DNA from 4 places in the Candidatus Dorea massiliensis AP6 genome. Region 4 is predicted to be linked to each of the others. Evidence: predicted binding sites of a transcription regulator. Region 4 holds the regulator's gene; each other region holds the start of a gene.
The links. The regulator HrcA, encoded in region 4, represses chaperone genes, less so after heat shock. The targets are predictions, from matches to a motif close to TGTTAGCACTCNNNNNNNNNGAGTGCTAACA.
Positions count from the first base shown of each region.

Region 1: the regulator HrcA is predicted to act here: its motif matches at 2,248-2,278, upstream of htpG (molecular chaperone HtpG).
Region 2: the regulator HrcA is predicted to act here: its motif matches at 6,032-6,062, upstream of ACESZP_RS02065 (co-chaperone GroES).
Region 3: the regulator HrcA is predicted to act here: its motif matches at 1,899-1,929, upstream of ACESZP_RS00240 (Hsp20/alpha crystallin family protein).

Region 1 covers NZ_CAXTKW010000010.1:127,731-135,174, reverse strand. Annotated here, with positions in the region: gene htpG (molecular chaperone HtpG) at 118-2,169, opposite strand; gene ACESZP_RS11740 (hypothetical protein) at 2,368-4,434, shown strand; gene ACESZP_RS11735 (GDSL-type esterase/lipase family protein) at 4,495-5,256, shown strand; gene ACESZP_RS11730 (DUF4358 domain-containing protein) at 5,253-5,738, shown strand; gene ACESZP_RS11725 (MBOAT family O-acyltransferase) at 5,761-7,152, shown strand; gene ACESZP_RS11720 (DHHW family protein) at 7,202-7,444, shown strand, end outside.
Region 2 covers NZ_CAXTKW010000001.1:363,046-370,489, reverse strand. Annotated here, with positions in the region: gene ACESZP_RS02085 (YifB family Mg chelatase-like AAA ATPase) at 184-1,731, shown strand; gene dprA (DNA-processing protein DprA) at 1,736-2,821, shown strand; gene topA (type I DNA topoisomerase) at 2,869-4,944, shown strand; gene codY (GTP-sensing pleiotropic transcriptional regulator CodY) at 5,089-5,865, shown strand; gene ACESZP_RS02065 (co-chaperone GroES) at 6,103-6,387, shown strand; gene groL (chaperonin GroEL) at 6,502-7,444, shown strand, end outside.
Region 3 covers NZ_CAXTKW010000001.1:36,470-43,913, reverse strand. Annotated here, with positions in the region: gene ACESZP_RS00250 (cytidylate kinase-like family protein) at 1-607, opposite strand, end outside; gene ACESZP_RS00245 (nitroreductase) at 678-1,199, opposite strand; gene ACESZP_RS00240 (Hsp20/alpha crystallin family protein) at 1,344-1,805, opposite strand; gene ACESZP_RS00235 (HD domain-containing protein) at 1,994-2,479, opposite strand; gene ACESZP_RS00230 (cyclic nucleotide-binding domain-containing protein) at 2,549-3,241, opposite strand; gene ACESZP_RS00225 (ATP-binding protein) at 3,340-3,978, shown strand; gene hcp (hydroxylamine reductase) at 3,994-5,598, shown strand; gene ACESZP_RS00215 (MATE family efflux transporter) at 5,626-7,014, opposite strand; gene ACESZP_RS00210 (amidohydrolase) at 7,138-7,444, opposite strand, start outside.
Region 4 covers NZ_CAXTKW010000016.1:31,109-38,552, reverse strand. Annotated here, with positions in the region: gene dnaJ (molecular chaperone DnaJ) at 1-1,037, opposite strand, end outside; gene dnaK (molecular chaperone DnaK) at 1,255-3,129, opposite strand; gene grpE (nucleotide exchange factor GrpE) at 3,174-3,779, opposite strand; gene hrcA (heat-inducible transcriptional repressor HrcA) at 3,796-4,830, opposite strand; gene clpB (ATP-dependent chaperone ClpB) at 5,285-7,444, shown strand, end outside.

The DNA of each region.
Region 1 (7,444 bases), on a different contig from region 4:
AGTCAAGGACTGGATAGTTACTAATATGCTGAATAAAGAAATTATTTTGTCAGAGTTGAAAAAGAGAGGCAACAGAACATTCATCTGTTGTCTCTCTTTTGTAAGTGAATTAGTAATTTATTTCGCCAGCAACATCATAATCTCATTACTTCTGCTGATAAACTTCGTCATCTTCTCCGGAGCCAGCGGCTGGTGGCTGATCATGGCCAGGTCGTAGAGCTGCTCGCAGAACAGGTTGACGTTTTCGCCGTCCTTGTGCGCGAGGATGTACTGAACCAGCTTGTTGTTCGCGTTCAGAACCAGGGTCTCTCCGCCGCCGAACATGCCCATATCCATACCGTTCATGCTGTACATCTTCATCATATCCTGCATTCTGCGGCTTTCCTCGGAGAGGGTAATCATGGAGGAGATATTCTCGTTCTTCATCTTCTCTACTTTCACGTCCAGCTTGTCATTGCCCAGAGCCTTCCGGAAGATTTCAGTCAGGGAATCGGTGGTCTCCTTCAGCTCTGCCTCGTCGGTGGCTTCCACGAAGTCCTCGGTCAGATCTGCGTCGATCCGCTGGAACTTGATCTTGTCATTCTTCATTTCCAGATGGGAAATGAAGGGAGCGTCGATATTGTGCTTCAGGATGACAGCGTTCTTGCCTTCCTCGCGGAAGAGATTGATATACTGGCTCTGCTGTACCTCGTCGGTTACGTAGAAGATGGTCGTCTTTTCCGGCTCCTTCTCCTCGGTATCCTCCTGCTTGTCGTCCGGGTTTTCTACCACGTCCACATCGGCGGCCTCCTCCTCCGGAACCAGATCCTTCAGAGTCTGATACTTGCCGTCCAGATCCTTGAACAGGATATAATCGCTCATCTTGTCACAGAACTTCTCATCCTTCAGGCAGCCGAATTTGATAAACGGGCTGATGTCGTCCCAGTACTTCTCATAGGTTTCCCGATCGGTTTTGCACATACCGGTCAGCTTGTCTGCTACCTTCTTGGAGATGTAATCGGAAATCTTCTTTACAAAGCCGTCATTCTGCAGGGCGCTTCGGGATACATTCAGCGGCAGATCCGGACAGTCGATGACGCCCTTTAAGAGCATCAGGAATTCCGGAATGACCTCCTTGATATTGTCGGCGATAAATACCTGGTTGTTGTACAGCTTGATGGTTCCCTCGATGGAGTCATACTCCGTATTGATCTTCGGGAAGTACAGGATACCCTTCAGGTTAAAGGGATAATCCATGTTCAGGTGAATCCAGAACAGAGGCTCCTTATAATCCTGGAACACCTTGCGGTAAAAGGCCTTGTATTCCTCATCAGAGCACTCATTGGGGTGCTTGGTCCACAGCGGGTGGATATCGCTTAAGGAAACAGGACGCTTGTTGATCTTGACCCGATCCCGGGCCGGGGATACCTCTTTGGTCTCCTTGGTGCCGTCCTCTTTTTCGATCTCCTCCGTCTTGGCGTCCTCATGAATATGCTCGACCACCACGTCGTCGTCACGAAGCTCGGACTCGTCGATGGTTTCGTATTCCTGTTCCGCATTTGCCTTCTCCAGGAAAATCTCTACAGGCATGAAGGAGCAGTACTTGCTGATGACCTCGCGGGCACGGTATTCGTTGGCGAACTCCAGACAGTCCTCGTTCAGGAACAGGGTAATCTCGGTACCGATCTCAGTACGGGTTCCCTCAGACATATCGTATTCGGTACCGCCATCGCATTCCCAGTGAACGGCTTTCGCGCCATCCTGATAGGAAAGGGTGTCGATGTGAACCTCGTCTGCTACCATGAATGCGGAGTAGAAGCCCAGTCCGAAATGACCGATGATCTGGTCGTCATTGGCCTTATCCTTGTACTTCTCCAGGAAATCAGCCGCTCCGGAAAATGCGATCTGGTTGATGTATTCCTCGACTTCTTCTGCGGTCATACCAAGTCCGGTATCGATGAATTTCAGAGTTTTCTCTTCCGGGTTCACAATCACGCGGACGCTGTCCTTGTGGCCTTCCGGATAGTTGTATTCACCAATCAGGGCAAGCTTATGAAGCTTCGTAATCGCGTCGCAGCCGTTGGAAATCAGCTCGCGGAAGAAGATGTCGTGGTCGGAATAGAGCCACTTCTTGATAATCGGGAAAATATTTTCGCTGTTAATGGAAAGACTTCCATGTGTATTTGCCATTTTCGTTCACTCCTTTAAGTAAGTATGTTTCGTAACTGATAAATATTGTAACGCGGCGGAACGGAAAAGTCAATAGAAAATCAGCACTCTAAGCAGGCGAGTGCTAACAAAAATTCCGTAAAGTTTATAAAAATTCTATAAACAGGAAAAAGAAGATCTGGTATAATAAAACATATATGAGTGAGGGAGATACAAAGGATGAAAGAGTGGAAGAAAAGCAGATGGCTGATGCCGCTACTGTTGATTTTAGTGGGCATTCTTCTGGAAATATTCGTATTTAATTTCCGACATTGGGAAGCATATCTGTGGAAGGACGAGCATAGGAATTTTGAGGAGCAGATACTGGGCGAAGGCCTGGTGCAGGTGAATGATAGCCTGTATCGTGTTACAGCGGAGAATGGAGAGGAGACATCCTGTATCGAACTGCTCAATATACAGCAGAAGCTTTACAATATTCAGATTGATATGCGTGTGGAAAATCCGGTTTCACCGGAAGACCGGGCTGTCAGTGTTCAGGTGAAGGCGTCGGACGAGGCCAATGAAAAATATTTTCGTCTGCCGGAACGTAAGATCGTAAATGGTGTGGAAAAAAGCCAGTATATGCGGCTGCATCTGAGCGGAAGCTCTCCGGAAATGCTGATTATCATTCACGCGTCCAAAGGACAGCTCATTCGGATTTCCGACATCAGCGGCAATGTGTCCGTGCCGTTTTTCTTCTCTCTGGCGCGACTGCTGGCTGTATGGGGGCTGCTTATCGCTGGCTGGTATCTGCGCCCGTCTTCGGAGGTTCACCGGAAAAAATATGTGGAATGCGGCTATAAGGGAGTTCTTTTTGCGGCAGTGCTTCTCGGACTGGAATTCGCGGCGGCCTTTGCGGTGCAGCAGGAGAATCTGACGGCGGTGGAGCAGGCGCCCACCATGACCTGGATGACCCAGTACCAGCTGCTGGTCCATTCCCTGGCGAAGGGCGAGACACGGCTTGAAATAGAGCCGGGTGAGACATTAAAATCCCTGGAGAACCCTTACGATTACCGGATGCGGAGCGCGATGATGGAAAATGCGGATGAGAGCTATATGTGGGATACCGCTTATTACAGGGAACATTATTACGTCTATTTTGGAGTCGTACCGGAGCTTCTGTTTTTCCTGCCCTGTTATCTGCTCACAGGCGCGGATTTTTCGACGCTTACGGCAGTTTGGCTGTCCTGCAGCCTGTTTATGGCCGGTGTATTTGTATTACTTGGAGAAATTGTAAAAAAATGGTATCGCAATACGTCCTATTCGGTCTGGTTGCTTTTGAGCCTTTTGATTGCCAATGGCAGCGGTGTCTGGAGCTTTTACCGATATCCCACCTTCTATGACATCCCATTGATGCTGGGCATGGCCTGCGGCGTCTGGGGACTGGCTTTCTGGATGAAATCGCTGAAAGGGGAACGGGTCAATCGGTTGGAAATGGCGGCAGGTTCTTTTCTGATTGCGCTAATTGCGGGCTGCAGACCCCAGCTGGTGCTGGTGAGCGCGCTGGCGCTGCCGCTGTACGGAACTGCGATTCGACAGGGAAAGGTTCTGAAAGAAAAGAAGGTATTAGATTTATTTGCCTTTGCGTTTCCGGTGCTTCTGGTGGCGGCGGGCCTGATGTATTACAATCAGATTCGCTTCGGCAGCGTCACGGATTTCGGAGCCGCCTACAATCTCACCCTGCAGGATATGACCAGGCGGAAGCTGGAAATGGGCAGGACGGTATTCGGCTATTTTACCATGCTGTTTCAGCCGCCGGTAATTACGGGCGTATTTCCCTATTATGAGCAGGTGGCGGTGAAGAGTCAGTTTTACGGCCAGGCCATCATTGAGAGCGGCTTCGGCGGCATCATGGTCAACAATCTGATTTTGTTCCTCAGTCTGATTCCGTGGAAATGTAAGAAGCTGATTCGGCAGAAGGAAGCGTATCTCTGGGCGTGGATGTTTCTGATTCTGGGGCTTGTGACAGCTTTTATTGATATCCAGATTGGCGGTCTGATTCCCCGTTATACGGTGGATGTAATCTGGCTGTTTTACCTGGCAGTGGTGCCGGTGGTGCTGGGAGCGTTGGAAGAAAGCGTGGGTATGGAGCGATGGAAGCTTCTGTACGGTCTGTTTCTGCTTTTGTTTATTCAGGCCATGCTGTTCCATTTCCTGACCATATTTACAGATATCTATGATAAAGTGAAGGATATGAATCCGGTCTGGTTCTACAGGGTAGAGCATCTGATCGAATTCTGGCTGTAGGCTGAAACTTTTTGTAATGCGGATCCGTCTATATACTATAAAGGTAGGAGTGCTTGTAGGATGAGACAGAATGTGAGAATTGCCTGGTATTTTCTGGTGCTGGCGCTGCTTGTCGGCGTATGGTTTGCGCACGGCAGGGCGGACGAAAAAAAGACAGAACCGGAAGGTGGTTTCCCGGCGGTGGCATGGATAGAAGCGCAGGAAAATGCAGATGTAAATAAAATAGAAGTAAAGCTGGAACAGAAAGAAGCGGCAGAGCAGCAGCTGTCAGATCCGGGAAATCCGGACAAAGGTACGTTAAAAGAGCGCTTTGCGGGCGCGGTTCTGGTGGGTGATTCGGTGGCGACAGGCTTTCTGGATTATGAGATTCTGGACGCCACAGAAATCGTGGCGCTTCGGGGACTGCGGACTGACTCAGCCGGACCGGAGATCGAAAAAGCGCTTTCGCTTGCGCCGAAGGTCTTATTTTTATCCATCGGGTTAAATGATCTGGAATACTGCCGGGGTGACAGCAGGCTTTTTATCCGGCATTATGAGGAGCGGCTCACAGAGATCCGGGCTCAGGCGCCCGATCTGCCCGTTTACATCAATGGAATTTTGCCGGTGCTTCCGGAGGCCGTGGAGAAGAAGCCTGCCCTTCAGAATGTGGATACCTTTAATCAGGCCCTTCGGGATATGTGTAAAAAATGGAACCTGACCTATATTGACAACAGTGAGCTGCTGCAGGATCACGCGGACTGGTATCAGAAGGATGCAGTACACCTGAAAAGTACGCCCTATCCGCTGTGGCTGGAGCGCATGGAGGAGGCGGCTGGCTTATGAGAGACTGGATTTTGCGGATAGCGAAGCTTATCCTTCTGGGGCTTCTGGTGTATGGCGGTGTCCTGGTGGTTAAGGGAACCGTCCGGCATGTGGACTTCGGAAAGCTCCGGGCCGATGTGGAGGCCGCAGCGGATGCATCGGATATGAAGCAGGGCGACGCGCAGCTTCTGAGAAGGCTTTACGGGCTGAACGGTGGGGAACTGGCCCATTGGGTACTCTATATTTCTTCTGACAATATGGCCGTAGAGGAGCTGCTTTTAGCGGAGTGTACCTCGACCGCACAGGCGGATCAGGTGCTTCAGGCGGCCCGGGATCGAAAAGCCACGCAGATTCGGAATTTCGATGGTTACGGTCCGGAACAGGTGCAGCTGTTGAACCAGAGCGCCCTTCGAAGCGACGATGTGTACGTGCTGTTTGCGGTATCGGATCACGTATCGGATATCAAAAAGGCATACCGAAAAGACCTGTTTCAGACAGAATAAATGAGAAATTAGGAGCATAAAAATGGTTTTCAGCAGTATTGTCTTTCTCTTTGCGTTTCTGCCGCCGGTTCTGGCGGTTTATTATCTGGCTCCGGTGAAGCTTCGGAATCTGGTGCTTCTGGTGGCAAGCCTGATTTTTTATGCCTGGGGCGAGCCGGTCTATATCGGGCTCATGGGCTACAGTATCCTGTGGAATTACGTGATGGGACTGGATATTGCGAGATTTAAGAAAAAGGGAAAATCTGGAAAATGGAGTCTCGCACTTGGCGTGGCGGTGAATTTACTGATTCTCGGATTCTTTAAATATTACGGATTTTTGGCGGAGAATCTGGAGGCACTGCTTCCGGTAAAGCTGCCGGAGCTGGCGCCCCGCCTGCCCATCGGACTGTCCTTTTATACCTTTCAGTCCATTTCCTACCTGGCGGATGTGTACAGGGGGAAAGCGAAGCGGCAGACGAATCTCATTTCCTTTGGTCTCTATATCTCCATGTTCCCACAGCTGGTGGCGGGTCCCATCGTCCAGTACGCGGATGTGGATGCCCAGCTTCAGAAGCGGGAAATGTCCCCGGAGAAGTTTGGAAACGGAGTCCGGTATTTTATAAGCGGCCTTTCGAAGAAGGTGCTTCTGGCCAACAATCTGGGCGTTATATTTCAGGAAATTACGGCCCTTTCCGGCCTGTCGGTGCTGTCAGCCTGGCTTGGCGTGCTGGCCTATACTCTTCAGATTTATTTTGATTTCAGCGGCTATTCCGATATGGCCATCGGCCTTGGGAAAATGCTGGGCTTTGAATTCCGGCCCAATTTTAACTATCCCTACTGTGCGAAAAGCATTACGGATTTCTGGCGGCGGTGGCATATGTCCTTAAGCTCCTGGTTCCGGGAGTATGTGTACATCCCGCTGGGCGGTAACCGGGTGAAAGCAGGACGGCATATGTTCAATCTGCTGGTGGTCTGGATGCTGACCGGGCTCTGGCACGGGGCCAGCTGGAATTTTGTGGTCTGGGGCCTGTATTACGGAATTTTGCTGATTTTCGAAAAATATGTATTAAAAGGAAAAATCGAACAATGGCCGGTACTAAGACGGGTGTACACGCTGTTCCTGGTGATGACAGGCTGGGTGTTCTTCTTCAGCCCCAGTCTCACGGCGGCGGGGCAATATCTGGCGGCGCTGTTCGGACGGGGCGCAGCCGGCCTGGCGGATGCGGCGGGGCTTTATTACCTGACCACAGGACTTGTTCTGTTTATCCTGGCGGCATTATTTTCCACGCCGCTGCCATTTGGAATCTGGCGGAAGCTGCAGGAAAACGACTGGTGGGACGGTCTGATTTTAGTCGGATATCTGGCGCTGTTTTTGTTGGCAGTGGCATATCTGATTCGGGATACGTATAATCCGTTTTTGTATTTCCGATTCTGAAAACGGGAAAATAGATGGACAGAGGCTTACGATGAGAGACAGAAAAAATTTGAATAAAATATTGGGACTTGGCTTCGTGCTGGTGCTGGCCGGTTTTACTGCAGCCAATTTCCTTCATAAGGATATGAAATTCTCCGACACGGAAAACCGGATGCTGCAGCAAAAGCCTGCCTTCGGCCTGGCGGAGCTGGTGGACGGTCGCTTTATGAGCAGCTTTGAAAAATACCAGACCGATCAGTTCGCCTTCCGGGATCAGTGGATTCGCCTGCAGACGGCGGCGGATCAGCTGCTT
Region 2 (7,444 bases), on a different contig from region 4:
CAGCCGTTCCTTTTGTGTGAAACAGGTTGTGAACATTGCCGAAAAAAATAAAAAAAGAATAAAACAGCAGATTTTTTTTCGAAAATGCGATATGCTTTTCTCAGATTGTTCCGGAAGTCTCCGGGGGTTTCCATATATTACAGAAGAAAAAGAGAATAAAGGGGAAGAAGTGGAGGAAATCTTTTGTTTTGTAAGGTTTTATCGGCGGCCATCGGCGGCGTGGAGGGCTATCCGGTTCGTGTGGAGGCAGATGTAAGCGAAGGTATGCCGGGCTTTCTGATGGTAGGCTATCTGGCGTCGGAGGTGCGGGAAGCGGCAGATCGGGTGCGGACGGCCCTGCGCAATACCGGTTATCCGCTTCCGACGAAGCGTATTACTGTGAATCTGGCCCCGGCCAGCATCCGAAAGGAAGGTTCCAGGTTTGACTTGGCAGTGGCTGCCGCAGTTTTGGGAGCAATGGAGAAGATTCCTGCCGGAAATCTGGATGGCTTGATGATTGTGGGCGAGTTAAGCCTGAGCGGTCAGGTACTGGGTGTCTCCGGCGTGCTGGCACTGGTGGAAAAGGCCAAAAAACTGGGGCTTCGTCGCTGTATCGTTCCTGCTGTGAATGCCCGTGAGGGAGCGGTATTTCGGGATATGGAAGTTGTGGGTGTGTCAAAGCTTAAGGAATTAATAGAAATCTTACAACATCCGGAACAGGCCGGAAAGACGGTTGTAGATGTGGACGCACTGTTCTCTGAACAGGCGGCGGAAAGTGAAGGACAGGAGGATTTTGCCCAGATATATGGACAGACAGAAGTGAAGCGGGCGGCAGAAATCGCAGCCGCGGGCATGCACAATTTTCTGATGATTGGTCCGCCAGGCTCTGGTAAAACCATGATTGCCCGGCGGATTCCGGGAATTCTGCCAAGACTGTCCCTGGAAGAAAGCCTGGAGATTACAAAAATTTACAGTATCGCGGGATTGCTGCCGGAGCGGGGGTCTCTGCTTTTAAAGCGTCCCTTCCGTTCACCCCATCACACCACCACGGCGGAGGCCCTGGCTGGCGGCGGTCGGATCCCCGGACCGGGGGAAGTATCCCTGAGCTCCAAAGGAATCCTTTTTTTAGATGAGCTGCCGGAATTTCGCCGGGCTGCCCTGGAGATTTTGCGCCAGCCTCTGGAGGAGAAGCGGATCTGTATCAGCCGAACGGCGGGAACCTATACATTTCCGGCGGATTTCATGCTGGTGGCGGCCATGAATCCCTGCGCCTGCGGCTATTATCCGGACCGGAACCGCTGCTGCTGCGCCCAGCGGGATGTGATTCGATATCTGGGAAAGCTGTCTCAGCCTTTGTTAGATCGGATCGACATCTGCGCCAATGTTTCTCCGGTGGGGTTCGACGCCCTGCAGCAGACCGGAAAGGAGGAATCCACGGCGGAGATTCGCACTCGGGTGGAGCAGGCCCATGAGATACAAAAAGAGCGTTACCTGGGATTGAAGGCACGATTCAACGCCCAGCTTGGCGCAGGCGATACAGAAAAATACTGTGGGCTTGGGAAAAAGGAAAAAGAGCTGTTGGGGGACGCCTTTGATGCATTAAATTTAAGCGCCCGGGCATATCATAGGATTGTCCGGGTGGCCAGAACCATTGCGGATTTGGAAGGAAAAGAACAGATAGAAGAAAGGCATATATTGGAGGCGTTGGGATACAGGCCGCCCGATCGGAATTTATGGATGAAGGGGATATAGAAGGATGGCAGAGAAAAATTACTGGCAGTGGTTTTGCAGCAGCCTCTTTTACGCTCCCGGCCTGGAACATAAATTACTGGAAAAATATGGAACTCCTGAGCGGGTTTTTCATAGCAAAGAACAGGAGCTGACGGAAAGTTTTCCCTCGAATCAGGAGAAACTGACGATACTGGCCGTAAACCGGAAAAAATGGGACTTTAATCGGGAAGCGGAGCGCCTGCAGCGGCTTAATCTTACCTTTTTAAGTATCGAAGATCCCCGCTATCCCAAGCGGCTCGGCACAATTCCGGACGCGCCCTGCGGTCTCTTTGTCCGGGGAAAGCTTCCTGAGGAAGAAAAACCTGCAGTCGCCATTGTGGGAGCCCGGGACTGTACCACGTATGGCCGCAATCTGTCCCAGTGGTTCGGTGGGGAGCTGGCGGCAGCTGGGGTACAGATTTTAAGCGGCATGGCCCGGGGTATCGACGCTTACAGCCATTACGGGGCATTGAAAAAGGATGGCGCGACCTTTGCGGTGCTGGCAGGCGGAGCGGACATGTGCTATCCGGAATCCAACCGGGATATTTATATGGAACTGGAACGGCGGGGCGGAATCATTTCCGAGTGTCCACCGGGCGTCCGGCCTCTGAAATATTATTTCCCATTACGAAACCGGATCTTAAGCGGCATGTCGGATCTGGTACTTATAATAGAAGCAAGGGAGAAAAGCGGCTCTCTTATCACCGCCGATTATGGGCTGGAGCAGGGAAAGGAAGTCTATGCGGCCCCGGGACCCCTGGGAGAGGCCTTAAGCGCCGGCTGTAATAACCTGATAAGACAGGGAGCCGGGATCGCCATTTCACCGGAACAGCTGTTAGAAGTTCTCCATATTTTACCGGGATTTAACAGGAAAAAAATGCAAGAAAATAAAATTGTGCTTGAAAGGTCTGAAAATTTGGTGTATAGTTGTTTACGCTTGCAGGCTCAGAGCCTGGCGGAGATCTGCGCGAAAACAGGACTTACGCCAGGAGAGACCTTGAGCGTTATGACAAAACTGCAAATGAAAGGCTATGCCAAAGAAGTATATAAAAATTATTATACGCTTTCTTAAGAGCATTTGCAGCAGACAGCGGATATCAAAGAAAGAGAGTAAGTATTATGGCAAAGAATCTGGTTATCGTGGAGTCTCCCGCAAAGGTAAAAACCATCAAGAAATTTCTGGGATCCAACTATGAGGTGCTGGCGTCCCAGGGACATGTAAGAGATTTGCCCAAGAGCCAGCTGGGGTTCGATGCGGAGCACGACTACGAACCAAAATACATTACCATTCGCGGCAAGGGTGATATTCTTGCTAAGCTGCGCAAAGAAGCGAAGAAAGCAGATAAAGTATATCTTGCAACCGACCCTGACCGGGAAGGCGAGGCGATTTCCTGGCATCTGTCCCAGGCGCTGAAGCTGGACCCGAAGAAAATGTACCGGATTACCTTTAACGAGATTACCAAGAGTGCGGTAAAGGAATCCTTAAAAAATGCCCGTGAGATCGACATGGATCTGGTCAATGCCCAGCAGGCCCGTCGGATGCTGGACCGTATGGTAGGTTACCGTATCAGCCCGATTCTCTGGGCGAAGGTAAAAAGAGGTTTAAGCGCAGGCCGCGTACAGTCTGTGGCACTCCGTCTGATTGCGGATCGGGAGGAAGAGATCAATGCGTTTGTACCGGAAGAGTACTGGACATTGGACGCGGATTTTCTGGCGGACGGCGGTAAAAAGCCGCTGCAGGCCCATTTCTACGGCACGAAGGACGGTAAAATGACTGTGAAGTCCAAAGAAGAGATGGAGCAGATCCTGAAGGAGCTGGATGGCGTCTCCTATGAGGTCAGTGAGGTGAAGAACGGCGAGCGAGTGAAAAAAGCGCCCCTTCCTTTTACAACCAGTACCCTGCAGCAGGAAGCTTCCAAAACCCTGAATTTTTCCACCCAGAAGACCATGAGCGTGGCACAGCAGCTTTACGAGGGTGTGGATATTAAGGGCAGTGGCACGGTGGCGCTGATTTCTTACCTGCGTACCGATTCTACCCGTGTATCGGAGGAAGCAGCGAAGGCGGCGCATGAATACATTGCTTCCAATTACGGAGAAAATTATACATCCAAAGGTCAGAGCGCCAAGACCAGCGGCAAGAAGATTCAGGACGCCCATGAGGCAATTCGCCCCACGGATCTGTCCCGGACACCGGCTGCTGTGAAGGATTCCCTGACCAGAGAGCAGTTCCGCCTGTATCAGCTGATCTGGAAACGGTTTGCAGCCAGCCAGATGGCGGACGCAGTCTATGAGACCTCTTCCGTGAAGATAGACGGAGGCAAATACCGTTTCACCATGTCTGCGTCCCGGGTGACCTTCGACGGTTTCATGGCGGTTTATGTGCAGGATGAGGAAAAAGAGGGAGACAGCCGTCTCCTGAAAGGATTCAGTAAGGATACGAAACTTTCGCTGAAGGAATTTGAGAGCAAACAGCATTTCACACAGCCGCCGGCTCACTATACAGAGGCAGCGCTGGTAAAGACCTTGGAGGAGCTGGGCATCGGACGTCCCAGCACCTATGCGCCGACGATTACGACGATTATCGCCCGCCGTTATGTGTCAAAGGAAAATAAGAACCTGTATCTGACCGAACTGGGTGAGGTCGTTAACAATATGATGAAGCAGGCCTTCCCCACCATCGTGGAGACTGATTTTACGGCTAATATGGAAGGACTTCTGGACTGCGTTGAAGAGGGAACCGTCAACTGGAAGACGGTTGTAGAGAATTTCTACCCGGATTTGGAAAAAGCGGTTGAGGCAGCGGAAAAAGAGCTGAAAGAGGTAAAGATTGAGGATGAGGTAACTGACGTGGTCTGCGAGGAATGCGGCCGTCATATGGTTATCAAATACGGTCCACATGGCCGTTTCCTTGCTTGCCCGGGCTTCCCGGAGTGCCGCAATACCAAGCCATATCTGGAAAAAATCGGCGTACCGTGCCCGAAATGCGGCAAGGACGTGGTACTTCGCAGAACCAAGAAGGGAAGAAAATATTACGGCTGTGAGAATAATCCGGAATGCGATTTCATGTCCTGGCAGAAGCCTTCGAAGGAAAAATGCCCGGTCTGCGGCAGTTATATGGTAGAAAAGGGCAGCAAGCTGGTCTGCGCCAATGAAACCTGCGGCCATGTAATGCTGAAGAAACAGGATGAGAAGTAAGTAGTCAGAAAACTTTGAAAATATAGATTGAAAAATGGATAGAATTGTGATAAAATTCATATAAATTCCGAGTTATTGAAAAAATAAAGCGAAAAGGTAGAAAAAGAACGCTTTCGGGAACTAAAATACGATGGAGGGAATAGAGTGAGCGTACAATTATTGGATAAAACAAGAAAGATCAATAAGCTGCTGCACAATAACAATTCCAGTAAAGTGGTATTCAACGATATCTGTGAGGTGCTGACAGAAATTCTGAATTCTAATATTCTGGTTATCAGTAAGAAGGGTAAAGTGCTGGGTATCAGCCATTGTGAAGGTGTGGAGGAGATTCAGGAGCTGATCGTAGATGAAGTTGGCGCGCATATTGACGAAGCGCTGAACGAGCGCCTCTTAAGTATCCTGTCCACCAAGGAGAACGTGAATCTGCAGACCCTGGGCTTTGAATCCGAGAATGTTCGCGATTATCAGGCTATCATTACTCCGATTGATATCGCAGGCGAGCGTCTGGGAACCTTGTTCCTGTATAAATACAAAGAGCAGTACGATATCGACGACATTATCTTAAGCGAGTACGGCACCACCGTTGTAGGTCTGGAAATGATGCGTTCTGTCAATGAGGAGAACGAGGAAGAGAAGAGAAAGGTCCAGATTGTAAAATCCGCCATCAGCACCCTGTCATTCTCGGAGCTGGAGGCTATTACCCATATCTTTGAGGAGCTGAAGGGCAACGAAGGTATCCTGGTAGCCAGCCGTATCGCTGACAGCGTGGGCATCACCCGTTCCGTCATTGTCAACGCCCTTCGGAAATTCGAGAGTGCAGGCGTCATTGAGTCCCGTTCCTCCGGAATGAAGGGAACCTACATTAAAGTAGTGAACGATGTGGTATTCGATGAGCTGGCGAAATTAAAGAAAGAATCATAAGGCTTCCAAAATGAGAATACGATTACAGTGCAGAAAAAGATTCAAAAAGAACGATTTCTGCACTGTTTTTATGTAATAGGAAATTCCATCGTAGTTTCTAAAAAAAGCATAAAATCCAAAAAAGCGGTTGACAAATTTTCTGGAAAGATTTAATATAATAACCGTAAGTTAGCACTCATATTGAACGAGTGCTAATAATAAAATGAGGATAAGATGAAAATCCAAGGAGGAATAGAAATGAAGTTAGTACCGTTGGGAGACAGAGTTGTACTGAAGCAGTTTGAAGCAGAGGAGACTACCGCATCCGGAATCATTCTGGCAAGCAAGTCTCAGGAGAAGCCGCAGCAGGCTGAGGTCGTAGCAGTAGGACCTGGTGGAATGGTAGATGGAAAAGAAGTTACCATGCACGTAAAGGTTGGCGATAAGGTTATCTATTCCAAGTATGCCGGAAATGAAGTAAAGCTTGGCGACGAAGAGTACATGATTGTAAAGCAGAATGACATCCTTGCAATTGTAGAATAATATCGAAAGATATTATTCTTTGCCGAATGGCATCCTGAGCGGAGCGTGCATATCCGTCAGGATATGACCGAATAATGATATAAAAATCTGAAAAAGAAACTGGAGGAATCAGAAATGGCTAAGGAAATCAAATACGGCGTAGAGGCCAGAAAAGCACTGGAAGCTGGAGTTAATAAGCTTGCGGATACCGTAAGAGTAACAATCGGACCAAAGGGAAGAAACGTAGTACTGGATAAGCAGTACGGCGCACCCCTTATCACAAATGATGGTGTGACCATCGCAAAAGAGATCGAGCTTGAGGATCCGTTTGAGAACATGGGCGCTCAGCTGGTAAGAGAGGTAGCGACCAAGACCAACGATGTAGCAGGTGATGGTACAACCACCGCAACGGTTCTGGCACAGGCTATGATTCATGAAGGCATGAAGAACCTGGCGGCAGGCGCAAACCCGATTGTCCTGAGAAAGGGTATGAAGAAAGCAACAGACGCGGCAGTAGAGGCGATCAAAGAGATGAGCAGCCCGGTTACCGGAAAGCATCAGATCGCGAGAGTTGCAGCAGTTTCCTCTGGAGACGAAGAAGTTGGCAACATGGTTGCTGACGCTATGGAAAAGGTGACCAATGACGGTGTTATCACTATCGAGGAGTCCAAGACCATGAAGACTGAGCTGGACCTGGTAGAAGGTATGCAGTTCGACAGAGGATATATTTCCGCATACATGGCAACGGATATGGAGAAAATGGAAGCAGTTCTGGATAATCCGTATATCCTGATTACCGATAAGAAGATCTCCACCACACAGGAAATCCTTCCGTTGCTGGAGCAGATCGTACAGTGCGGCAGAAAGCTCCTGATTATTGCAGAGGACATCGAGGGCGAAGCTCTGACCACTTTGGTTATGAACAAGCTGCGTGGAACCTTCACTGTTGTAGGTGTAAAAGCACCGGGTTACGGCGACAGAAGAAAAGAGATGCTGCGTGATATCGCTATTCTGACAGGCGCAAATGTAATCTCCGAGGAGCTTGGCCGTGAACTTAAGGATGCAAAACTCGAGGATC
Region 3 (7,444 bases), on a different contig from region 4:
CCATGAACTCACGAATCATATGAATCGTGCCGTCGATACCCAGCGTCGCTGTATTCAGAGACAGATCGTATCCTGCCGCGTCGCCCCATTTCTTACTGGTATAGTAATTATAGTAGCTGGCACGGCGCTTATCCGTCTTGACAATCAGATCCTTAGCCTTGGCGTCGGTCAGATCATGACGTCTCGCGATCCGCACGACGCGATCCTGCATATCCGCATGCAGGAATACATTGACCACATTCGGGAAATCTGCCAATGCATAGTCAGCGCAGCGCCCTACGATGACGCAGGGGCCTTCCTTGGCGATATTCTTAATGGCGTCAAACTGCGCCAGGAAAATCTTGTGGTTCAGGGGCATCTCTGAGAAAGAAGAAGTGGTATATCCCAGAGAATAGGTATCCATCACCAGTGAATAGAGGAAGCTGTTGGTCGGCTTCTCGTCGTGATTTTCGAAAATCTCCTGGCAGAGGCCGCTGTCCTTGGCTGCTCTCTCCAGCAATGCTTTGTCATAAAAAGGAACGTTTAACTCTTCCGCAAGCTGTTTTCCGATGTCGTGTCCGCCGCTTCCATACTGGCGTCCGATGGTAATGATTGTGTTATTTGCCATAAAATCATTCTCCCTTCCAGTTGTTCTTGTCTATATTATACAACATTTTATAGGAAAAGGAAACCGGAAATTATTCTGCGTAATAGATGTAAGATGCTTTCCGTTCTTTTGGTTCTGCCGAAACCGCAGCCGCATAACCCAGCACACAGTGGCCGATGCCCTCATAATCTCCTTCGATCCCGAGAGTTTTCAGAATTTTCTTACCTTCCTCGCTCTCGAATTCCTCTTTTGCCCGGTGAATCCAGCAGCTTCCAAGTCCCAGATCCGCGGCAGCCAGCATCAGATTGCCCATCACGAGGCTGCCGTCGTAGACGTGGGTCGGCCGGTTCTTGTCCGCCAGCACCACCAGTACCACAGGAGCGCCATAGAACGGATCCGCTTTTGAACCCATAATCTCTGCGTTCATCTTTGAAAGTTTATCCCGCAGCTCCTTATTGGTTACGGCTATTATAATCGGGGACTGCATTCCCATTCCGGTCGGCGCCCAGGTGCCGGCCTCCAGTACTTTATCAAGCAGCTCCTTCGAAACCATATCCGGCTTAAAATTCCGGCAGCTTCTTCTTTCTTTGATGGTCTTTAATGTCTCAGCCATGATCTATCACTCCTCTCGTTTTCCCAATTATAGCATGACGGTATTGCTTTTGCACCCCATTTTCACATTTTTTCGCACCCTTTTTAACAACATCCTTCCATAAAAAGGAGCCCCGCCGCTTCCGCGGCGAGGCTCCTCGCTCCATTATCCTTCGATGGAGATGTACTTTGACGTCTCAACTTCCGGTTTTTCTTCCTTCTTCGGGATGACCAGCTTCAGGATACCATGCTTAAACTCGCCCTTGATATCCTCCTGCTTTACGCCTTCGCCTACATAGAAGCTTCTCTGGCAGGATCCTGCGTAACGCTCCTTGCGGATGTACTTTGCAGTTTCCTTCTCCTGCTCATCTACGTCCAGGCCTCTTGCTGCGCTGATGGTCAGATAACCATTTTCCAGAGAAACCTTAATTTCGTCCTTCTTGAATCCCGGGAGATCCATCTCCAGCTCATATGCTTTATCGGTATCCTTGATATCCGTCTTCATCAGGTTCTTACCTCTGCGGCCATACAGCTTCTTTTCCAGCTTCTGCATGTCTCTGTCATCATAGAACGGAAACTCAAACAAATCATCAAAGAAATCTTTTCCAAATACACTCGGTGTTAACATAGTAAACGCTCCTTTTTTATGTCTCGTACAATAGGTCACTGTCTTGAGGTTCCATTTCCTTTTCCCTCTTGACAACTATGTTATAGTCCTTTTTGTTAGCACTGTCAAGAGGTGAGTGCTAATTTTTTTGTGAAGATTTTGTGAACACTATAAGCTGTGCATGGCGTATCTCTAAAGCTATTGTCATGTCAAATATGAAACATCTCCCTGCAAATCATTTTTCCACATGCTGTTTTAAAAATATTATGATAGGCTTTTAAAGCTACTTCCTTCGATAAGCCATCCTCCATGATGTTTACCAGAAAATCAGCCTCTACCAAGATCTGATAATCCATTTCATCAATATTATTATAGGTATGATGATGTGCAATCAAATACTGAACCCGATCAGATACATTTTGATCAAAGCCTAATTCTCCAAGTAGCTTTTCTGCGATTGCAGGGCCTTCTTTTTCCTGTAATTTTCCATTGCAATTTCCATATTTTTCTTCGCAGAAATGAATTCCAATATCATGTGTCAAAGCCGCCACTTCAATGGTAAACAGGCATTTTTTATCCACATTTTCCGTTTCCGCTATCAATTTTGCATAACTATGCACTTTGCAAAAATGTTGAATTCTCTTTGCATCTCCTCGATATAATTCAATCATTGCCAAATGTAATTTATTTATCATTGAAAGCTTCCTCCTTTTTCACATATAACAGCCTTAAAATTAATCCTGTGTTTTCCATGATATAAGATATCACATTTTTATTCTTGTATCTACATCACCGGAAACATTCAATTCAAAGTGATTTCGATTTGTTTTTATAAAGCCTTCTTTTTGTAATTTTGATATTTCTGTAGACATTGCCGCCCGATCAATACAAAGATAATCCGCCAACTGCTGTCGGTCAAAAGGAATGTCAAAGGACAACGACGAATGTCTGGTGGACTCTGCCGACAGATAGGACAGTAGTTTATCCCTGGTCGTTCGCTTGCCAACATGCGTGATCTTATCGTTCAGGAGCAGTATCTTATTTGCCAGCACACTGACCAGGTTACGAATCAGCTTCTGATGATGTCCGCATGCAGTCGGGCAGGTAACCAGAAGCCTCTGGACATTTAACAGGATAATCTCACAATCCTCATCTGCTACCACACTGATATTCAGAACAGCACCCGGACTTGCTGCATAGGGCTCCCCAAAGAAATCACCGGCATGACATTTTGACAGAATATTCCGATGTCCCCAAAGGTCTTCCTGTATCACAAGAACACAGCCCGACGCCACAAGTCCCATTACCTCGGTAGAATCCCCTGCTCTGAAAATATAAGAGTCTCGTTCTTTGGAAATGATGGTTGCATTTACACAATGCAATATGGATAATATCTCGTTATCCGTAAGGCCTTTAAAAAATGGACTGTTTCTTAGAATGGGTAAATATTTTTTCAAAATCGCTCCTCCTGTTGGAAATCAAACATACAAGTTGTGTTTATTATACTATGATTCTACCAGAAACAAAAGTTAAATGCTATTGACGGAGGAAAAAAATGATAAGAAAGATTATCAGGATTGATAAAGACAAATGCAACGGCTGCGGTGTCTGTGCAGATGCCTGCCACGAAGGTGCCATTGATATCATTAACGGAAAAGCGGAATTGGTGAGAGAACATTTCTGTGACGGACTGGGCGACTGTCTTCCGGAATGTCCCACAGGTGCCATTTCATTTGAGGAAAGAGAAGCACCCGCATATGATGAAGAAGCCGTGAAAGAATCACAGAAGAAACTATTTGTCAAAAATCAGGCAATGTCTGCACACTCGGTGCCAAAGCTTCAGAACTGGCCGGTACAGATTAAACTGGCTCCTGTTAATGCACCATATTTTAACGGTGCAAAACTTTTAATCGCAGCTGATTGTACTGCTTACGCTTATGCCAGCTTTCATCAGGATTTTATTCGAAATAAGGTAACTTTAATTGGTTGTCCAAAATTAGATCAGGTGGATTATAGTGAGAAACTGACCGAGATTATTCAAAATAACAACATTCAAAGTGTGACACTTGTAAGAATGGAAGTTCCATGCTGTGGTGGACTGGAAATGGCAGCAAGAAAAGCCCTTCAAAGCAGTGGAAAATTTATACCATGGCAGGTTGTAACAATAAGTATTGATGGAAAAATATTAGAATAAAAGGAGAATACGAAAATGAATACAAAAATGTTTTGTTATCAGTGTGAACAGACAGTGGGATGTACCGGCTGTACAGGAAATGCCGGTGTCTGTGGGAAAAAGGCAGATACAGCCAGATTGCAGGATGAACTGACCGGGGCGTTGATCGGTCTGGCAAGAGCTGTCGATAATACAGCAGCTATTTCTAAAAGAACCGGGCAGGTCATAATCGAAGGACTGTTTACTACCGTTACAAATGTGAGTTTTGATGATGCAGCGATTCAAAATATGATACAAAAAGTCAGAGCCGAGAAAGAAAGATTGGTTCCTGACTGCAGTAAATGTCAGTCATCATGCGGCAAAACAGACGAATACGATATGCAGCAGCTGTGGGATGCCGATGAAGATGTCCGCTCTTTGAAATCTCTTATTCTTTTCGGAATTCGCGGAATGGCAGCCTATGCCTATCATGCAAACGTTCTGAACTATGAAGATGCCGAAGTGAATCGGTTCTTCTGCGAGGCATTATTTAAGATTGGTTACGAAGAAAGTGTGGAAACACTGCTTCCTGTTGTGCTGAAAGTAGGAGAAATCAATCTGAAGTGCATGGCACTCCTTGACAAGGCAAATACAGAAACTTACGGAACACCAGAACCGACTGCAGTTACTCTTACCGTAGAAAAAGGACCCTTTATTGTTGTGACCGGACATGATCTGAAGGATCTGCAGCTTTTACTTGAACAGACAGAGGGAAAAGGAATCAATGTCTATACCCACGGTGAAATGCTCCCTGCCCATGCTTATCCATTCTTAAAGAAATTCTCTCACTTAAAAGGGAATTTTGGAACTGCATGGCAGAATCAGCAGAAAGAGTTTGATCATCTTCCAGCTCCGATTCTTTACACTACCAACTGTCTGATGCCGCCCAAAAGCAGTTACGCTGACAGAGTATTTACAACAGAAGTGGTTGCTTTCCCAGGTGCTGTCCATATCGATGAGAAGAAAGATTTCTCGCCGGTCATTGAAAAAGCATTGGAACTGGGTGGTTACAAAGAAGATCAGATACTCACAGGCATCAACGGCGGTACAAAGGTGACCACCGGTTTTGGTCATGCAGCCATCCTGTCCCATGCAGGAACTGTAGTTGAGGCAGTAAAAGCAGGTGCAATCCGCCATTTCTTCCTGGTTGCCGGCTGTGATGGAGCTAAGCCCGGCCGGAACTATTATACAGAATTTGTAAAGCAGACGCCTTCTGACAGTATCGTCCTCACCCTGGCGTGCGGAAAATTCCGTTTCAATGATCTTGATCTGGGCGAAATCGGCGGGCTGCCGCGGCTGATGGATATGGGACAGTGTAATGACGCTTATGGCGCAATCCAGGTTGCCGTGGCACTTGCGGACGCCTTTGGATGTTCCGTAAATGAGCTTCCGCTTTCCTTCGTTCTCTCCTGGTACGAACAGAAGGCCGTCTGCATCCTGCTGACACTCTTGCACCTGGGTATTAAAAACATCCGTCTTGGTCCTTCTCTTCCGGCGTTTTTGTCTCCTAATATTCTGAATTTCCTGGTGGAAAATTATGGAATCGCACCGATTACCACGCCGGAGGAAGACATCAAAACACTGCTGAACCATAATAAATAAATTTGTCAAAGCCTCTGAAGTATCAAATTATCGTTCGGCTTCCGCGCCCATTTTTTTCAGCTCCCCGGCCAGGAAAATTCCGGAAATCACAGCGGCCAGGCAGTCTGCGATGGGGCCCGCGTACATGATACCGTCAATTCCCAGGAACAGGGGCAGGATAACCAATAAGGGCAGCAGGAAAATAATCTGCCGGGTCAGAGACAGGAAGGTTCCCTTCTTCGGCTTTCCGATGGAGGAAAAGAAGGTGGAGGACATGGGCTGCAGGTTATTGATAAAGGTAAAGAACAGGTAAATCCGGAAATACCGCTCCGCAAAGGAGAAGTACAGATCTGAGCCATTTCCGAACAGAGCTGTGATCTGTAATGGGAAAATCTGGAACAGGCAGAAGGCGGTAATACAAATGATCTGTCCTGCCGACAGGCTCAGGAAAATGACCTTCTTTACCCGGTCATAATTTCTCGCTCCGTAATTGAAGCTGGCAATGGGCTGCATTCCCTGGGCAATTCCGATACAGAAAGCAAAAAACATAAAGCTGACCTTATTGATAATGCCGGAGCAGGCCAGCGGAATGGCCTCTCCGTATACAGACAGGGCGCCGTAATGGCGCAGGGAATTGTTCATAACAATCTGCACCAGCATCATAGCCAGCTGATTAAAGCACTGAGCCATACCCAGCGTCATGGCGTAGCCCAGATAAACCATTTTGGGCCGGAGATGCTCTCTGGTAAATGGTCCTGCCTTGTAATGACGGAGATAGCGGAACACCAGAAAGGCAGAGATTATCTGGCCGGTGATCGTAGCAAGGGCCGCTCCGGTCATTCCCATCTTGAAGCCGAAAATCAGAATCGGATCCAGAATGGTATTGACGAGAGCTCCGGTCAGGTTACAGGCCATGGAATAATTGGGGCTTCCGTCCGCCCGGACCAGGTGGGCTCCGCCGGAGGTCAGAATCAGAAACGGAAATCCAACGGCTACAATCCGTACGTATTCCCGGGCCAGTCCCAGGACATTATCCGGCGAACCGAAAAAGATCAGCATGGGATCCAGGAAAAGCTCCGCAATCAGAAACAGTACAATGCCGCTTCCAAACATCATGACCGCCGCGTTTCCAATATAATAAAGGGCCTTATCCTTCTCGCCCCGTCCCATGGACAGGTTAAAGGCTGAAGCCGCGCCGATACCGAACAGCAGGGCCAGGGCGGTACAGCTGGTGGTCAGGGGGAAGGCCACATTGGTCGCTGCGTTTCCCAGCTCCCCGATACTGTGGCCGATAAAAATCTGGTCAACCATGTTGTAAAGGGCGTTGACCAGCATGGCTACAATGCTGGGAACCGCGAATCTTCGAAGAAGCTGTCCTACCGGTTCTGTGCCCAGAGGATTGAACTGTGTTGTATTTGTCTGTGTCATTTCATTCATATCTTCTGTATCCCTTTTCATTTTAAAATAAGTCTTGTTTATTATAGCGTTCTTTACCCTCTCTGTAAAGAAATGACATAAAAAAAGGATCCCGCAAATGTGCATTGGAATCCTTTTTTCATGTTATTTCTCTCGAATTTTATTCCATTTTGTCAATGCATCTATAGCAACCTGCGCATAAATAGCTGCTCCGCTGTGAAGCATCTCATCCTCTACCTGGAAATTACCATTATGTCCGGGACCATGTCCGCCGCCGCCCAGAAAATAATAAGCGCTAGGGGCCACGTTTCCGAAATCACCAAAATCGTCTCCGGCCATGATTTGTGGATAATCAAACAGCAAATCCGGCGAATCCAGAATCTTCGCGGCGCTTTCCGCTACAATTTCCATGACTTCCGCATCGTTGATAACCGGCTGTGTGTGAATCTTA
Region 4 (7,444 bases):
TCTGTCGGCACCTGTACCACCAACGTCACATAATGATCGCCGCGGGTGTTCTTATTGCGCAGGGACGGTACGCCCTTGCCTTTCAGACGCACGCGGGTGTCGGTCTGGGTTCCGGCCTTCACATCATACTCCACCTCACCATCCACGGTCTTGATGCGGACGGTGCCGCCGAGCGCCGCCGTGGCGAAGCTGATGGGAGCCGTGGAGTAGATATTCATATCCTGCCGCTGGAAAATCGGGTGACGGGCCACGATAACCTCAACCAGCAGATCGCCTCTGGGACCGCCGTTAACCCCCGGCTCTCCCTTTCCACGGATACGGATGCTCTGGCCGTTGTCGATACCTGCCGGTACCGTAACAGAAATCTTTTTCTTGCTGGCAATATAACCGGTGCCGTAGCAGTCCGGACACTTTTCTTTGATGATTTTACCGGTTCCGTTACAATCCGGACAGGGACGCACGTTCTGCACCATGCCGAACATGGACTGCTGGGTGTATACCACCTGTCCCTTGCCGCCGCATTTCGGACAGGTCACCGGGGAGGTACCCGGCTTCGCGCCGGTTCCATGGCAGCTGCTGCACTCATCCTTCAAAGTCAGCTCGATCTCCTTATCACAGCCAAAAACTGCTTCCTCGAAGGTCACGCGTACCTGGGTACGTAGGTTTGCCCCCTGCATGGGACCATTGTTGGCACGTCTGCCGCGGCCGCCGCCGAAGAGATCACCGAAGATGTCTCCAAAGATATCTCCCATATCCGCGCCATTGAAATCAAAGCCGCCATAGCCGCCCGCACCGCCTGCGCCTCCTTCAAATGCCGCATGACCAAACTGGTCGTACTGACGTCTCTTGTCCGGATCGCTTAAGACTGCGTACGCCTCGGAAGCCTCTTTGAATTTCACTTCCGCTTCTTTATCGCCGGGGTTCATATCCGGGTGGTATTTCTTTGCCAGCTGACGGTACGCCTTCTTAATAGTGGCATCGTCCGCGTTCTTGTCTACGCCCAGAACCTCGTAGTAATCTCTCTTCTGCTCTGCCATTTTTTCTATCTTCCTTTATACCTTTTCTCAATTGCTTTGCGGTAAAGCCTCTAAAGGAATCCTGTTTTGCAGGATTCTTCGCCTGGAAGGCTTCTTGCATATCAGATTTCTGATATGCAAGAAAGGCTCCTTCGAGCCTTTCTTGGATTCTTTTCTTTCAAGCCTGCCTTTCAATATAGCGCAACGCCCATTTTCTGTCAAGCCTGATTCTTTTTTATTAAACCTCTCTGTAGTCGCCGTCTACGACATCGTCAGAAGCGCCTGCGCCTGTTCCGGCACCTGCTCCCATATCCGGTTCTGCCTGGCCTGCCGCACCCTGTGCTGCCTGTGCCTGCTCATAAACCTTTGCGAATACCTTCTGTGCCGCGTTCATCAGCTTTTCCTTGCCGTTCTTCAGCTCGTCAAGGTCTGCGTCAGAGATATCTGCCTGATCCTTGGTTCTCTCCAGAACTGCCTTCAGGGAAGTAAGCTCTGCCTCTACTGCGGACTTGTCAGCCGGGTCAACCTGTGCGCCGACCTCTTCCAGTGCCTTCTCGGTCTGGAATACCATGGAGTCCGCGTCGTTTCTCGCGTCGATAGCCTCTTTCCGCTTCTTATCCTGAGCCTCGAACTCAGCAGCTTCCTTCACTGCCTTGTCGATATCGCTGTCGGACATGTTGGAGCCGGCGGTGATGGTGATATGCTGCTCCTTGCCGGTGCCCAGATCCTTTGCGGATACATTTACAATACCGTTTGCATCGATATCGAAGGTAACCTCAATCTGCGGAACACCACGTCTTGCGGGCGGGATTCCATCCAGACGGAACTGGCCGAGAGACTTGTTGTCCTTTGCGAACTGACGCTCACCCTGTACGACGTTGATATCTACGGCTGTCTGGTTGTCAGCTGCGGTAGAGAAGATCTGGCTCTTCTTGGTCGGGATGGTTGTGTTACGCTCAATCAGACGGGTTGCGATACCGCCCATGGTCTCGATGGACAGAGACAGCGGTGTAACATCCAGAAGAAGGATATCGCCTGCGCCTGCGTCGCCTGCCAGCTTACCACCCTGAATGGAAGCACCGATAGCTACGCACTCATCCGGGTTCAGAGATTTGCTGGGCTCATGGCCGGTCAGCTGTTTTACCTTGTCCTGTACAGCCGGAATACGTGTGGAACCGCCTACCAGCAGTACCTTGCCAAGCTCGGAAGCTGTAATGCCTGCATCCTTCAGCGCTGCCTGAACCGGTCCTGCGGTACGCTCTACCAGGTCATGGGTCAGCTCGTCGAATTTCGCTCTTGTCAGGTTCATATCGAAGTGCTTCGGTCCCTCAGCAGTTGCTGTAATGAACGGAAGGTTGATGTTGGTTGTGGTTGCGCTGGAAAGCTCCTTCTTCGCCTTCTCAGCTGCCTCTTTCAGTCTCTGCATTGCCATCTTGTCGCCGGACAGGTCTACACCCTCTGTACGCTTGAACTCAGCAAGCATGTAATCTACAACCTTCTTATCGAAGTCGTCGCCGCCCAGACGGTTGTCGCCTGCGGTAGCCAGAACCTCAATAACGCCGTCGCCAATCTCAATGATAGATACATCGAAGGTACCGCCGCCCAGGTCGTATACCATGATCTTCTGCTCTTTCTCATTGTCCAGGCCGTATGCCAGTGCCGCAGCGGTCGGCTCGTTGATGATACGCTTTACATCCAGGCCTGCAATCTTACCTGCATCCTTGGTTGCCTGTCTCTGTGCGTCGTTGAAGTATGCCGGTACCGTAATAACTGCCTCGGTAACCTTCTCGCCCAGATAGTTCTCTGCGTCTGCTTTCAGCTTCTGCAGAATCATAGCGGAAATCTCCTGCGGAGTGTACTGCTTTCCGTCGATGTTTACTTTGTGGTCGGTACCCATCTCTCTCTTAATAGAAGAAATGGTTTTCTCGGAGTTGGTAACTGCCTGACGCTTTGCCGGCTCGCCTACCAGTCTCTCGCCTGTCTTTGTAAATGCCACTACAGACGGTGTGGTTCTTGCTCCCTCTGTATTTGCTACTACTACGGGCTTACCACCCTCCATAACTGCTACGCAGCTGTTTGTTGTTCCTAAGTCGATACCAATAATCTTGCTCATAATAGAGACCTCCTCAATGTATTCTGATTGTAAAATGTAATTTCTTAGTTTGCGACTTTTACCATGCTGTGACGGATTACCGTATCCTTATACATGTAACCCTTCTGGAATTCCTCGGCTACTACATTTTCACCAAGTTCTTCATCCTCCACGTGCATCACTGCGTTGTGGTAATTCGGATCGAATTCCCCGCCTACTGCCGCAATGGGTTCTACACCCAGATCGGTCAGAGTGGTCATCAGCTGGCTGTATATCTTATCCATACCTACGATGACCGGATTTTCTTTCTGATCCTCAGGTACAGATGCAAGACCGCGTTCAAAATTGTCTACCACCGGAAGGATTTTCTCGATGACATCCCGGGCTCCCACTTCATACATGTGGGACTTCTCCTTCTCGGTTCTCTTTCGGAAGTTATCGAATTCGGCCATCTGACGCTTTACGCGATCCTCCAGCTCCTCGATTTTCTCTTCCATCTTGTCTTTTTTCTTTTTCTTCTTCAGCATCTCAGGCTCCTCGACCGCTTCTGTCTCCTCCGGTTTCTCGCCGCCGGTGCTTTCTTTTTCTTCGGAAGCTTCTGCTGCTTTCACAGTTTCTTCTTCCTTTGCTTCTTTATTCTGAAGCTCTTCGTTTTTGATTTCCTGTTCCACGGGTTTTTGCCCCTTTCTATTTCTTATTTCTATTGTAAATCTCGTCCAGCTGCTCAGTCAGGGTCTTCAGCGTCTTCAATACATTCTCGTAATCCATCCGCTTGGGACCGATGATTCCGATGGTTCCCTGCAGGCCCTCGCCCAATTCGTAAGTAGCGGTGACTACACTGCAGTCCTTCATGGACTGTATGGGTGTCTCCTGTCCGATGTAAACCTGGATGCCTTTGCTGTCACTGTTCTCCAGTGTCTGATTTACCAGGTCAGACAGCTGCTGCTTTTCCTCGAAGGTGCTGATCAGCTCGCTTGCTTTGCCGTTATCGGAAAGCTCCGGATAGCGGAAGATGTTGGTCGCTCCTGAGGTATATATCTCTACCTCGTCCTCGGAGTGGATGACTTCTGCCACCGCGTCGATGACGCTACCCACCAGCTCGCTGTGGATACCTGCCTGCTCTTTCAGATTCTGAATCATCGCCAGATTAATTTCCTCAATGGACAGGCCGTTCAGTACACTGTTCAACAGGATGTTCAGCTTCAGGACTGTCTCCTGGTCAAGCTCCTCGGTCACGTCGATGACTTTGTTGCGGACGATGTTTCCTTCTATCATAATAACTGTAAGGATCTGCGTCGCGTTGACTTTGGAGAGCTGGATGAACTTCAGCTTGTTCCTGTGATAGGTGGGGGCGGATACCATGGTGGCATAGTTGGTATTAGCTGCCAGAACTTTTACCACCTGCTTCAATACCTGCTCCATCTTATCGCTTCGCTCAATCATCAAGTCTTTCAGTTCCTGTACCTCGTGATTCTTCTCTTCCAGAATATGATCCACGTATAAGCGGTATCCTTTATCGGAAGGAATCCGTCCGGCTGAGGTATGGGGCTGCACGATGTAACCCATCTCCTCCAGGTCTGACATTTCATTTCGAATCGTCGCGGAGCTCAGATTCAAATCTGAGTATTTTGAAATGGTTCTGGAACCTACCGGCTCGCCCGTCTCCATATAGTTACGGATGATTGCCTGAAGGATTTTCTGTTTTCTCTCATCCAGTTCCATTTCGTTCACCTCTTCTTTACTGGTTTCTTTTCATTTCTTTGTTGCTTTTTATCTATTAGCACTCTGCCCTCTCGAGTGCTAACATTAAGATAGCACTATGATTTTGGTTTGTCAAGCGGGTTTATAGTTTTTTTAGAAATCTTTTTTGCTTTCCTTTATATAAGGTAAGAAAAACGGACGGAGAGAAAAAGAACCGGGGCGGGCTTACCCTCACCATCCCCCGTTTTGCACTATATAATTAAGTAGTCTGACACTTTATAGATTTTTTATAAATTATTTTCAAAAAAGTACTTGATCTTTTCTTTCAGCAGTGTTATAAATGGGTACAGAAAAAGAAAAAGGCCCTGTATCAGATATGGAAATGTATTTGATGCCGGGACTTTCTTTTTTATATTTTATTATTTTAACAACATATTTTACCAATAGAACTTAGAAGAAGAAAGGAGTCAGATTTATGAACATCAGCAAATTTACACAGAAATCCATTCAAGCTGTAAATGACCTGGAAAAGCTGGCCTATGAGTATGGCAATCAGGAGATTGAACAGGAACATCTTCTGATGAGTCTGCTCCGTCAGGAGGACAGTCTGATTTTGAAGCTCGTCGCGAAGATGGGCATCGACCAGAATCTGTTTCTGAACGGCGTGGAACAGGCATTAAATAAAAGAGTCAAGGTTTCCGGCGGACAGCCCTATATCGGTCAGTATTTAAATAAGGTACTGATCAGCGCTGAGGATGTGGCAAAGCAGATGGGCGATGAGTACGTCTCTGTAGAGCATCTGTTTCTGGCCATGTTAAATGACCCCAGTCCTTCCATGAAGGAGCTGTTCCGGGAATACGGCATTACCAAGGATCGTTTTCTGCAGGCACTGTCCTCTGTGAGAGGCAACCAGCGCGTAACCAGTGACAATCCGGAGGCTACCTATGATACCTTAAGTAAATATGGTTCTGACCTGGTGGAAAAGGCACGGGATCAGAAGCTTGACCCGGTCATCGGCCGTGACGCGGAGATCCGGAATGTGATTCGGATTCTGTCCCGTAAGACCAAGAATAACCCAGTTTTAATCGGTGAACCCGGCGTCGGCAAGACCGCCGTTGTGGAGGGTCTGGCACAGCGTATCGTGCGGGGCGATGTACCGGAGGGTCTGAAGGACAAGAAGGTATTTTCCCTGGATATGGGCGCGCTGGTGGCCGGTGCCAAGTACCGCGGCGAGTTTGAGGAGCGTCTGAAAGCCGTTCTGGAGGAGGTTCGGAAGAGCGAGGGCAAGATCATCCTCTTCATCGATGAGCTGCACCTGATTGTGGGCGCAGGCAAGACCGACGGAGCTATGGATGCCGGCAATATGCTGAAGCCTATGCTGGCCCGTGGCGAGCTGCACTGCATCGGCGCGACCACTCTGGATGAGTACCGTCAGTACATTGAGAAGGATCCGGCGCTGGAGCGTCGTTTCCAGCCGGTTATGGTGGATGAGCCGACGGTGGAAGATACCATTTCTATCCTGCGTGGTCTGAAAGAGCGTTATGAGGTATTTCACGGTGTGAAAATCACGGACGCCGCCCTCGTAGCTGCCGCTACCCTCTCCAACCGTTATATCTCCGACCGTTTTCTGCCGGATAAGGCCATTGACCTGGTGGATGAAGCCTGCGCTCTGATTAAGACGGAGCTGGATTCCATGCCGACGGAGCTGGATGAGCTGCGGCGTAAGATTATGCAGCTGGAGATCGAGGAAGCGGCCCTGAAGAAGGAGACTGATCACTTGAGTCAGGAGCGTCTGGAGCACCTGCAAAAAGAGCTTGCGGAGCTGCGCGACCAGTTCAATACGCAGAAGGCTCAGTGGGATAATGAAAAGACTTCCGTGGAGCGTCTGCAGAAGCTCCGTGAGGAGATTGAGGATATCAATAAGCAGATTCAGACTGCCCAGCAGAATTACGACCTGAATAAGGCCGCTGAGCTGCAGTATGGCAAGCTGCCTGCTCTGCAGAAGGAGCTTTCTGAGGAAGAGGAGAAAATCAGCAAAAAGGATTTGTCTCTGGTTCACGAAGCCGTTACTGAGGATGAGATTTCCCGTATCGTGTCCCGTTGGACCGGTATTCCGGTGGCAAAGCTGACTGAGAGTGAACGGAACAAGACCCTGCATCTGGATGACGAGCTGCATAAGCGTGTCATCGGCCAGGATGAGGCGGTAACGCTGGTATCTGAAGCGATTATTCGTTCCAAGGCCGGTATCAAGGATCCGACGAAGCCCATCGGTTCGTTTCTGTTCCTCGGACCTACCGGTGTGGGTAAGACCGAGCTTGCGAAGGCTCTGGCTGCCAGCCTCTTTGACGACGAATCCAATATGGTGCGTATCGATATGAGTGAGTACATGGAGAAGTATTCTGTGTCCCGTCTTATCGGAGCTCCTCCCGGATATGTAGGCTACGAGGAGGGCGGTCAGCTGACGGAGGCTGTTCGCAGGAAGCCCTATTCCGTTGTCCTGTTTGATGAAATTGAAAAGGCCCATCCGGACGTATTCAATGTACTCTTACAGGTACTGGACGACGGACGTATCACCGATTCGCAGGGACGGACCGTGGACTTTAAGAACACGATTCTGATTATGACCTCGAATATC